3 regions of the Shewanella sp. SACH genome follow, and region 1 is predicted to be linked to each of the others. Evidence: predicted binding sites of a transcription regulator. Region 1 holds the regulator's gene; each other region holds the start of a gene.
The links. The regulator sigma-54, encoded in region 1, starts transcription at its own class of promoters, with help from an activator protein. The targets are predictions, from matches to a motif close to GTTGGCACGNNNNTNGNNT.

Region 1 (3,982 bases):
TCGTCGGTCTGGTTAAAAGCGATAAAGGCCACATCTTTATCGACGATGATGATTTAACCGCAGATCCTATGCACCTGCGCGCCCGCAAAGGCATAGGTTACTTGCCACAGGAAGCCAGTATCTTCCGTAAACTGACCGTCCATGACAACATCATGGCCGTGCTGCAAACGCGCAAAGAATTAAAAAAAGAGCAAAGGGAAGAAGAGCTAGAGCATCTGCTTGAAGAGTTCCACATCACCCATATCCGTGACAGCCAAGGCATGTCATTGTCGGGGGGTGAACGTCGCCGTGTCGAAATTGCGCGGGCGTTAGCAGCAAATCCTAAGTTCATTTTGCTCGATGAACCCTTTGCTGGTGTCGATCCGATTTCAGTTATCGACATTAAAAAGATTATCGAACAGCTCAAAAGTCGTGGCCTTGGCGTGTTGATCACAGACCACAATGTCCGTGAGACATTAGATGTGTGTGAACATGCCTATATCGTGAGTCACGGAAACTTGATTGCCGAAGGAACACCCGCAGAGATCTTAGACAATCAGCAAGTTAGGGCTGTGTACTTAGGTGAACAATTCAGGCTATAGTTAATCAAGCGGAGCCAATGCAGGCAATTTATGCCACCATTGGACTCCACTCAAGATGATAACAAGCGACCTCATCCAACAATAATAACGTAGGGATCAGCGGTAACATGAAAGCGTCACTCCAGCTCAAACTGGGTCAACAGTTAACCATGACGCCACAATTACAACAGGCCATCCGTCTGTTGCAACTGTCGTCATTAGAACTGCAGCAAGAGATCCAGCAAGCCTTAGATTCTAATCCCCTTCTCGAGCTGGAAGAGGATCAATTCGACGCCACTAAAGACCCTGTAAACCAAACGCTATCCGATACGGATTTCAGTGAATCTAGCACCCTGCCGCCAGAAAAAGACAGCTCCACCATAGACACGGCAGAGTCCTTAACCAAAGAATCCATGCCCGACGAACTGCCCATGGACACCACGTGGGATGAAGTGTTCACCGCCTCCCCTAATTCTGGCCCCGGCGGCAGTCGTGAAGATGATATGCCCTTCCAAGGTGAGACCAGTGAAGGCTTGTATGAACACTTAGAATGGCAAAAAAACCTCACACCGTTTTCTGAAACCGATTTAGCCATTGCCACCGCTATTATTGATGCCATCGACGATCAAGGCTATCTCACCCAAAGCACTGACGAAATCCTCGAAGCCATGGGCAATTCTGAGGTTGAGCTCGACGAAGTCGAAGCCGTACTAAAGCGCATTCAACATTTTGATCCCATTGGTGTTGCCGCCCGCGATTTAAGCGAGTGCCTGTTGATCCAACTGTCGCATTTTGCCGCTGACACGCCCAACCTAGAAAACGCCCGCATGCTGATCAAAGATCATTTAGATCTGATCGCCGCCCGCGATTTTAGATTGTTGATGCGTAAGACTAAATTAAAAGAGGATGAATTAAGAGACGGCATCGCGCTTATCCAAACTCTCAATCCCCGCCCAGGTTTATTGATTACGCCCAACGATGACGAATACGTCATCCCAGATGTGTCAGTGTCGAAGAAAAATGGCCGCTGGGTGGTTGAGCTGAATCCTGACTGCATGCCAAAAATCAATGTAAACCAACATTATGCCTCGATGGCGCGCAGCACTAAAAGCCAAGCCGATAGCCAATTTATTCGTGGTCATCTGCAAGAGGCTAAATGGTTTATCAAGAGTTTAGAGAGCCGTAATGATACCCTGTTGAAGGTGGCGAACTGTATCGTCCAATATCAGCAAGGTTTCTTTGAATACGGTGAAGAAGCCATGAAACCTATGGTGCTTAACGATATTGCCGAAGCGGTAGAAATGCATGAGTCGACCATCTCAAGGGTGACGACACAGAAATACATGCATACCCCTAAGGGACTTTTTGAACTAAAATACTTCTTCTCTAGCCACGTCGGTACTGACGATGGTGGGGAGTGCTCATCCACAGCAATCAGAGCCTTCATTAAGAAACTGGTTGCAGCGGAAAACCAGAAAAAACCATTAAGCGACAGTAAGATGGCACAGCTTCTGGCAGAACAAGGGATCAACGTAGCCCGCAGAACCATTGCGAAGTACCGAGAGGCTATGCTCATTCCGCCTTCTAATCAGCGTAAAAGTTTATAACCTACAGTGGATATCGGAGGACGTTTCTATGCAAATAAACCTGAGTGGACACCATGTCGAAATTACCGAATCGTTACGCGCATATGTAGAAGAAAAGTTTTCAAAACTTGAACGCCATTTCGAACAGATCAATAATGTGCACGTTGTGCTCAATGTCGAGAAAATGCAACAGATTGCCGAAGCGAGAATAAATCTTATCGGTGGTGAAGTTTTTGCTACTTCAGAGCATGCTGACATGTATGCCGCTATAGACGCCCTGATTGACAAGCTTGATCGTCAGGTTATTAAACACAAAGAGAAGTTAACAAAACACTAATAATGGAACTTTGTACCATACTGCGGCCGGAGTGCACTACCTGCGCCACTCCGGGCAGCAAGAAAAAGGTACTGGAACTCATCAGCGACTTAGTCGCTGCCCAGTACCCGACCCTCTCATCTCAAGAGATATTCGAAAGCCTAGTGGCGCGCGAAAAGATGGGGAGCACAGGTATAGGTAACGGCATCGCCATTCCACATGGTCGACTAGCCGATATAGATCAGCCCATTGCCATACTCATTAAGTGTGAAGAGCCGATAGCATTCGATGCTATCGATAAGCAACCTGTTGATATTTTATTTGCACTACTGGTGCCTGCAGACCAATGTCAGCAGCACTTAAGTACCTTGTCTTGCATGGCCGAAAAGCTGAGCGACAAGCAAATATTAAAGCAATTACGCAAGACGCATGATGAAACGGAACTCTATCAGGTAATCACTGGATGAAACTGGTCATAGTGTCGGGCCGCTCAGGCTCAGGCAAATCTGTCGCCCTAAGGGTACTCGAAGATCTCGGCTATTATTGTGTCGATAACCTTCCCTTGCCCTTAATCGGCACTTTGCTTGAGCAACTCAAAGGCAGTAACGATCTCGTCGCCATCAGTGTCGACGTGCGTAACATGCCTGAGCAGGATAAAGTCTTAGTGAAGCAACTCGCGAGCCTGCCTCCTGATACTGAGTTAACCAGCTTCTTCCTCAATTCCAGCGATAAAATTCTGCTTAAGCGTTACAGCGAGACCCGCCGTTTGCATCCTTTGTCGAAGAGCCAAGTCTCTTTGCAAGAAGCGATAAAGCTGGAAGGGAAACTGCTCGAGCCTATGTCAAAACTGGTCGATCACTACATAGATACGTCAAATTTGAATATCTATGATTTAAGCGATCAAGTGAGACAAATTCTGCTCGGCAGCGTCGATAAAGAGTTAGTGATTAACTTCGAGTCCTTTGGCTTTAAGCACGGTATGCCAACCGAAGCCGACTTTATGTTCGATGTGCGCTTCCTGCCTAACCCACACTGGGAACTGGCGCTGCGTCCATTGACAGGCTTAGATGAGCCCGTGGCTGAGTTCTTAAATCGTCAACCACTCGTGAATAAGTTCATCTGGCAAATCGAAAATTTACTGGAAACTTGGCTGCCACATCTCGAGCGCAACAATCGCAGTTATTTAACTGTGGCGATTGGCTGCACGGGTGGGCAACACAGATCGGTTTACGTCGCAGAGCAATTGGCTAAACGCTTTAGTAACGGTAAACATAAAGTTTATGCCCGCCATCGAGAGCTGAATAATGCCAAAGCTTGAACGTCAGATCACCATCTGTAACAAACTGGGATTACATGCCCGTGCCGCCACTAAGTTGGTGGTACTGGCATCCGAGTTTGATGCGACCATCACCTTGATACAAGGCGATAAACAGGCATCCGCCGCCAGCGTACTCGGCTTATTGATGCTTGAGACTGGCATGGGTAAAACCATTAAACTTATCGCCGAAGGCCCAGATGCT
Region 2 (3,982 bases), on a different contig from region 1:
AATCATCTGCTGTTCAAAGCCTATCCCCACAAGTAACAAGACTAATTGTTCATTGCAACGAGCTGTATCAATGGCTTGGTAATGTCCTTGGATAATATTGTCCAGCGCCTGAGAGACAGGAATGAGCTTACTGCCTAAACCAAATAGCGCGTGGCTGAGTGCGTTAGTGGTGCCTAAGGGAATGATCCCTAAGGCGATGTCGGTGTTCACTATTTCCGATGCCACCTCTGTCACTGTGCCATCGCCGCCACAGGCAATAATGATATCTGCGCCGCTACTGCGGGCTTTTTTGGCGAAGGTGTTTGCGCTGATATTTTCGCTGGTGAGTTTTAACGTTAGGTCAAAATAGGCTTTTAGTTCGTCTTGGATTTGCTCGCCATATTGTTGCCATTTGCCGCCGCCAGAGACAGGGTTGGCGATAATCCACGCCACTTTATGGATGTTGATTTTGCCTTGCTTGAGCATGTGCTCAAGGGCGCGTAATTGCCATTTGTTTAAGCCCGCGGTTTTGCGGACTTGCTTAATTTGTTGTAATACTTCGGCGAAGTTACGCTGTTTATCTTTACAGACTAAATAGGCGGCGAGCACCAGTACTGAACGACCGCGCCCCATAGCACAGTGGATCAGCACCTGTTTATTGGCGCGCACTTGGCGATGCAACCAGTTAACGGCTTGATTGAGCTGGGCGTTGGTCGGCACGCTATGGTCGAGGATGGGAATGTTTAAATACTCGATATGATCTTCAAACTGCGACCAATCTAAGCCATCAAATTCGGCGGTCACATCAAGAATTGCGGTGATCTTATTGGCTTTGATTTTCTCCAGATCCGCAGAAAATAATCGGCAGCCGAGATACAACTGCTCATCTATCTTTTGCATCGACGGCACTGAGTCGCGTTTTCTCGCCCAATGGTTATACAGCCGGCAGCCCAATAGAAACGGAATAAAGCCCCAGCGAATATACCAAGGGATAGTGCCATCTTGGCGCTTTCTAAAAATGCTGGCGAGATTAAACCAATAGGCTGAACCGACTAAAAATAGCGACAGGCTTGTCCAAGCCCAAATAAAGGTGAGCAGGGGAGACGTGCCCGTTACCGCAAAATAGGCTAGCAGTACGGCACCTGCTAAGTAGAAATATTTGATGTGGATTTTGCTTAGCATACGCGCCCTCCAATGCTGTTCATTTGATTTTACCGCTGCATGTTAAACGGCTGACTGCATCGGTGAATCGCGTCGTTGAAATCAGGTTCTAACTCAAGTTTAAATTAGGTGCTAACTCAAAAGGGTGGCAGTAGACGAGTCTATTGCCACCCTAAAGTGAGGTTTGCTTAGCACTTAGTATCTTTAGCTTTAACACCTTCTTTGACTTCTTCACAGGCATCTTCGATGGCATTACCTGTATCTGTCATCACTTCATCAATTTTTTCGCCCGCGTCTTCGGCTTTGTTATCGCTACAAGCGGTTAAACCGAGGGCGAGTAATAATGCCAGTGAAGCGCTTGTCATCAGAGTAAATGGTTTCATATACATCTCCTTTCTAAAAAATAATTAAAGTCGCGGTGACTTACCTCTAAAGGCATTAACCAGCAGGGAAATCACTAATAACACAATAAAGATTAAGAAAATGATTTTCGCTATGCCCGCCGCTGCGCCAGCTATCCCAGTAAATCCTAATAGGCCTGCAATAACAGCAACAACCAGAAATACTAATGTCCAACCTAACATATGAACCTCCTGCCCTTGTCTTAATCCTTCGCATGACCGTTTGTGTCATTTGTAAGGTAACGGCTAATGGTTATTTCTAGATTGCGAACATAATGCCAACTTTGCATATTTTAATTAGTTTGTTGATTTTAAATGAAATTTAATTGATTGGTTTTAAGCGGGCGCGAATGTACTAAACGTAGTACAGGCAATTTTTACCTAAGCTTCGGTAAGAGTTTCAGCCTAATATTGGGATTTGAAACGTTGATCAAAGCCTTGATTGAAGGTCGGGGAGCTGAGGTTGATGACAAATGAAACAGAATAAAAAGCCGACACTGTTAATGCGTGAATCAATTAATCCATTCATCAATCAGTGTCGGCTCTTGCATCAATTTGCTTTATTAGCAGTCTGTAATAGGGCTACAAGCGTTTAAAAACGATTCAGCGGTTTCCAGCGTAGTAGTGTGGCCGGAATGCTCGCACCTTGAGATAACAGCAAGTTAATGCGGGATTGATACGCTGCGCCTACCATTAAATGTTTGGCTAAATCGACCGCATTACGGGCTTTATAGTCATCTAAATAACTGCCTTTCGCCCAAGCGTTAAATGCCCCCAGTGCTGGGCCTGCCCAGATTTGGTAATCCATTTCGCGGCCGATTTCACCTGTGTTTGACCAGCGGCTAGACAGACCCAAATACCAGCGGAAAATCAATGCCATCTTACGTTTTGGGTTATCCAATGCGCGCTCGATTTGCTTAGGATCGCGCTCGTTAAAGTGGGCGACAGTACCCGCCCAAATGTCATCGAGTGATGAGCGGAACACTTGCTCTTCGAGCTTTTTACGCTCGTCCGTAGGGATAGCATCAATCGAATCGTAACGGGTGTAGATCTCATAAAGCTTATTGGCGCGCATCGGGAACAAAGTACCGCGCTTAACCACTTGTAATTTAACGCCCATTTCGAACATATCGGCGGCAGGCGCCATAGTCACATCGGCCATTTCTGTGGTGGCGAGTAACTTACGGGTGTGTTCGCTCGCACCCGCTTCGACGCAAGCTTGGTTGATAGAACCTGTGACGATAAAGGCCGCGCCCATGTTGAAGGTCGCTAATGCTGCATCGGGTGTGCCGACGCCGCCGCCTGCGCCAACACGGATTGGCGTTTTATATTGATACTTAGCTTGGATTTCATCTTTGAGCGCCAAAATCGTCGGCAATAGCGTGACCAATGGGCGATTGTCGGTATGGCCGCCTGAGTCGGCTTCGGCTGTGATGTCGTCTGCCATTGGCACAAGTTGCGCCATCGCCATTTGATCTTGGCTAATAAGACCATCACTCACTAATTGCTGTAGGATTTTAGCAGGCGCTGGCTCCATAAACTTAGTCGCGACTTCGGTGCGGCTGATTTTTGCTATGACTTTGTTGCCAATGACTATCTCGCCATGTTCGTCGCGGCTCAAACCTGCGGCGCGGTAATAGACGATCTGCGACGTTAAACCTAAAAATGCTGAGGCTTCGACCGTGCGCACTTTATGTTTTAAAAACAGCTCAACGCTGCCGCGCTCTAACGCGGGCTCGCTCGGGCTGTGAATTAAGTTAAAAGCGTAAGGGCCATTGGGCAGCGCTGCTTGAATGCGGGTAATGGCCGCTTCAACGCGGGATGGAATTAACCCCGCCGCGCCAAATGAGCACAAAATGCCCGCTTGGCCAAGGGCGATAACCAGTTCTTCCGAGGCAATACCGTTAGCCATAGCGCCGGCGTAGTAAGCGTATTTGACGCCGTGGACGCGGCGAAAATTACTGTCGCCTAAACTTTGGGTGCCAAGGGCAGGGGCAAAGGCGCTGACAGGGTGTGAGCCCAATGGCGCTTGGCTGTCACTTGTGGTCACTTCGGCCGTTTGCGCTATGCCTAAGCCTTTTTCGCTGTGATTGACTAAGTAACAGGCTTGGCTTAAATCTTTGAGTTTTTTGCCTAATGAGTCGATATCAAAGCTCAGCTCTGCATCGTTGACTTGCCACGGCCAAGGGCTGAGTTTTTCGTTATTACTATTGAATTGATCTAGAGTATGGCTAGTCATCTTGGGTCTCGTTTTTAATGCTGCTGCGTTGCTATTACTTGAGTAAAAAGTTCGGGAGTAAAAAACCAACGCAGCGGCAGGATTATTTTTAAGTGATTCAATAAATAGAATTTACCGCATTAAGCTTCTTCAATACAGATGGCGATATCTTTGACTTCATAAATCCGCAGGCCATCTTTACTCAAGTTAGCATCGCCCATAA
Region 3 (3,982 bases), on a different contig from region 1:
CACGGGTGAGTTACTGCAAGTGTGGAATGAGGATGATTTTACCTGCCTGCAGCAAAACCTGATTGGTCATCTGATGATGAAGAAAAAGCTCAAGCAGCCACCGACGTGGTTTATCGGTTTGTTAGATGAGGGCGATAAAATGCTCACCATCAACAACAGTGATGGCAGCGTGTGGATAGAGCTTCCAGGTGAGATCCCCACCCAGCAATTGTCGCCAAGTTTAGCGGAATTTATTGGGGCGTTATCGCCACGGATAGCACCGCCCGTTAAACATGAAGAACTGCCTATGCCCGCATTAGAACATCCGGGGATTTTTGCCAGCTTTAAACGTATGTGGCAAAACCTCTTTGGTAAACGTTAGTTGGCGTGAGCTTGACGCTATCTTGCTGCGAGTTCTAAGCCTTCAATCATGTTTAGCCAGAATGTGGACGCTAAACCACACTTAGTTTGAGCGTGAACGCTCAACCTAAGCGTGGTTTATCTTAGGTTGAGGTCTTTGGCGAGATAAGATGATGTTACTGATGATCCCATGACTGATTCGATACTATGCGGCAAGGCTCGCAGCGAAAGTGGAACATATCCAATAAAGGTTCATCGAGTTTCCAATCATGACTGCCACAACGTGGGCAAGGTCGCGCTTTTTCTGAGGCCAAATCTTGGCCGCCGACGCGGTATAAGTAGTAATAGGTCGGAATTTTAGTGAGATATTCGATACGGCCGCGCAAATCCCAACCTCTGCGAAATAAATCACTGTCTGGACTCGATAATTCCTCAAGTGCGGCAAATTCTGCTTTGGTGGCCGCCGCCATTTGTAACTCGTCACAGGCTTGCCATTCGCTCTGCCAACGGATAATGCGTTTGTGATCGCCATTAAAGGTTGCTGGGAGTCGATATAAAGGAATCGGCAATAGATTATCGCCGCTGCGCAGGGGCGAGCACATGTGTACAAAGCTGGTATACAGCAGTTGCCAGCTCGGTGTGTCGGTATTGCTGACCTCAGAATTAATGTCCTGACCGATAAACTTTTCCCGCGGCGCGAGTAGCTTAGCGTCGGTTAACTCTGCTAAGGCTTTTTTGACCCAAGGGCTGTGATATTTATGCGCTAAACTGCTTTTCTCTGGCATCAGTAAACGCACTCTAAACTCACCGTCATTAAAGGCGACCGCAAATTCTCGCCCTAAGATTTGGCCATTAGCTCGATAGGCTTCAAGGAGCTGATTAATGGCTTTTTCGGCGGCAGAAATCGTGGTGTCGGCGAAGCATTCGAAGCGCAGTTCAGTGACAAACATTAAGCGGTTTTTCCTTTTTTTTCTAATAAGTTGATGCGTTGTTTTAGTTCAAGCAGTTCGTTTTTTAATTGCATTATTTCTGTTTTTTGTTGCTCAGCATGACGCTCAAAATGTGTCTGTTGTATCTGCAGACGCTCGGCAAGCAGTGCAAGCGTCAAGGTATCGTTAGTTGCAGCGGCTTCGATTGTCGGGCTGAGGGCTTGCAACTCGGCTAAACGCTCGCGATCCGCCTTAGGCATAGATTTAAATTGCTGTAAGCCTTGGATCAATATCGGTAAAGGTAGGCTGCTACCTAAACGGGTTTTAATTAAGGCAAGGCTCGGTACTTTACCGCAGGCTTCGAGCGAACGTGCAGCCGCTAATACTTGGTCAAGTGGACTCATAATTAGCAAAATTCCTTAATTTGTTGAATGATTTAAACTAATCTCAAAAGGTCGCGTAAGTTTTTTTCATTTAAAAACAGTGCGTTGTCATTTGGCATCTATTTTGCTTATTGTCCAGCCTAAATCGCTTTTTCAAGCAAAAATAATAATTACACAGGATGTCACATGATTAACCATAAATTGAATAACAAACTTATCGCCATCACTTTTTTAGGGCTTGCAAGCTTAGGTCTTAGCGGCTGTGTGGTCAATGTCGGTGATGGCGAATCGGGTTGGGATAACAGCGAATCATGGGAGAAAGTGCAGGATAAAAACCGCACTAACTTAACCAAACTGAGTTTAGGGATGCCCAAAGACCAAGTGATGATCTTAATGGGCACCGCTGATTTTAGTGAAGCCTACATTCAACAAAGTGCTCAACAAGGTGAATCTAATAAAGAAGTCTTAGTGTTGTTTTATCGTACCCAGCGCAATAATGGCGATGGAAAAACCACTAAGGACGAATGCACACCTATCGTGCTGAGCAACAATGCCTTAGTGGGTTGGGGTGAAACGGCTTACAGTAAAATTTAACCCGCGAGTTTTATAGCTTACGTAGCTGAGTATCTAGTTGCTCAATGGGCTCAGTCCAGAGGGCATCAGCTTCTAGGCCTTCGATGATAAAGCTCTTTTGAGCTGGGGTCCAAAAGGGCGCTTGGCTTAGATGGATGTGATGGTCGATGTCATGGGTTGCAATAAATTGCGCTATGGCTTCATCGCTACTGTCTAAACCGAGTTGCTCGAATAAGTGGCTTAGGTCTACTGGAGTTGTATCCATCATTATTTCCTTTTCAGTATAGTGCCTTCGTTTAGAGTAAGCGCCTGATTGAAAAATGCAATCTATGATTAAAATTTGCACTTTTCCGTTTCCTTGGTAAATTAATTGTTACTCATAAAAAGTGTGAGCTAAGTCAAGGAATACTAATAATGGACAATGAAACCTTGGAAGACTGCCGTGCGGTCTATTTGACAGCGGAAGACTTACGCATTGCCGCCTCTATCCTCTATAACGCTTACCATGATGACCCTTTTTTTGTCGATTCACTTTTCACCTCAGATAAAGCTGCTTACGAGCAAAAACTGCGCGCCGCGATCCGCGAAGAACTCAATACGTTATGGCAACAAAAACAAGCACTCATAGGTTTGTTCGACCATGAAAGACTGGTTGGTTTAGCCTGTGTGGTAACGCAAGAAGTGCCTTTGGGAGAAGGGCGTTACTGGCATTGGCGCTTAAAGATGTTGTTAGGTACGGGCTGGCAATCGACCCAAGCGTTGATGAAAAAAGAGTCCAGTATTGTCGAACTCTTACCCAGTAAGCACTGCGGTATTTTGCAGTTTATCGCCCTTGCACCGAACGAGCAGCATAAAGGACTCGGACATAAGTTAGTGCAAGCGGTAGTGAGTTGGTGTGATGAGCAGCCGGATTTGGATGGCATTGGTGTGTTTATCGCTCAGGAGAGTCATCTGCAATTATTTACCCTGCATGACTTTGTCTCTTTAGGCGATCTCACTATCGGCAGTGTCCATGGCCAGTTGTTATTCTATTCGGTTCAACAAGATGACTCACTCTTATAAACGGTTCGCCGATTTCTATCCTTTCTATTTATCCCAACACCAGCACCCGATTTGCCGGCAATTACACTTTGTTGGCAGTAGCTTAGTCCTGCTGCTGATTGGCATTGCCTTGGTTTCACAAGCCTGGTGGCTATGTTGGTTTATTCCGGTCGTTGGCTACGGTTTTGCGTGGGTGGGACACTTCGTATTCGAGAAGAATCGACCCGCGACATTTCAGTATCCCTTTTACAGTTTGATGGCTGATTGGGTAATGTTTGCTCAGATGATCAGCGGCTTTTTTAAGCGTTAAAAAAGCCGTCCGAGTGAGATGCCCATGCCCGTGTGAGAGATCGCTTACAAACGCTGTAGGACATAATGTTTTCTTTTTGATTGTTTTTTGTTCCATTGCGTTTAATTTTGTATAGAATCATTAGCTTATATTTATTTACCTTCTGTTTGACCGTAATTTCTTTTGTAGTCCGTTCTTTGAGCCGAACAAAAAAGTCACGGTTAACGTAGAATTCACTCATGGCCAAAGCAAATGGATAGCAAGGAAAGCGAAACAGGCCAAAGGGACGCAAGAAGCAACGAATTAAGATTTCAAGGTTGAAATCGCTGACGGTAGGAAAACTGTCATTCGCCTAGGATAGGCTAAGGAAAAGCAGGATTGCTTTTCAAGGATGATTAGAGACAGTGAGTCGTATCGTCAGGATGATG

Region 2: the regulator sigma-54 is predicted to act here: its motif matches at 1,806-1,824, upstream of BM607_RS01625 (DUF1328 domain-containing protein).
Region 3: the regulator sigma-54 is predicted to act here: its motif matches at 1,763-1,781, upstream of BM607_RS01695 (DUF3192 domain-containing protein).

The regions. Positions count from the first base shown of each region.
Region 1 is NZ_MPDG02000002.1:255,634-259,615, reverse strand. It holds gene lptB (LPS export ABC transporter ATP-binding protein) at 1-581, shown strand, start outside; gene BM607_RS08925 (RNA polymerase factor sigma-54) at 689-2,167, shown strand; gene hpf (ribosome hibernation promoting factor) at 2,196-2,483, shown strand; gene ptsN (PTS IIA-like nitrogen regulatory protein PtsN) at 2,486-2,929, shown strand; gene rapZ (RNase adapter RapZ) at 2,926-3,780, shown strand; gene BM607_RS08905 (HPr family phosphocarrier protein) at 3,767-3,982, shown strand, end outside.
Region 2 is NZ_MPDG02000001.1:403,587-407,568, forward strand. It holds gene BM607_RS01615 (diacylglycerol kinase family protein) at 1-1,161, opposite strand, end outside; gene BM607_RS01620 (hypothetical protein) at 1,329-1,523, opposite strand; gene BM607_RS01625 (DUF1328 domain-containing protein) at 1,548-1,724, opposite strand; gene pfaD (eicosapentaenoate synthase subunit PfaD) at 2,134-3,780, opposite strand; gene BM607_RS01635 (beta-ketoacyl synthase N-terminal-like domain-containing protein) at 3,900-3,982, opposite strand, start outside.
Region 3 is NZ_MPDG02000001.1:431,547-435,528, forward strand. It holds gene syd (SecY-interacting protein) at 1-361, shown strand, start outside; gene BM607_RS01685 (Zn-ribbon-containing protein) at 516-1,289, opposite strand; gene BM607_RS01690 (hypothetical protein) at 1,289-1,672, opposite strand; gene BM607_RS01695 (DUF3192 domain-containing protein) at 1,838-2,245, shown strand; gene BM607_RS01700 (DUF2789 domain-containing protein) at 2,256-2,489, opposite strand; gene BM607_RS01705 (GNAT family N-acetyltransferase) at 2,639-3,286, shown strand; gene BM607_RS01710 (DUF962 domain-containing protein) at 3,270-3,575, shown strand.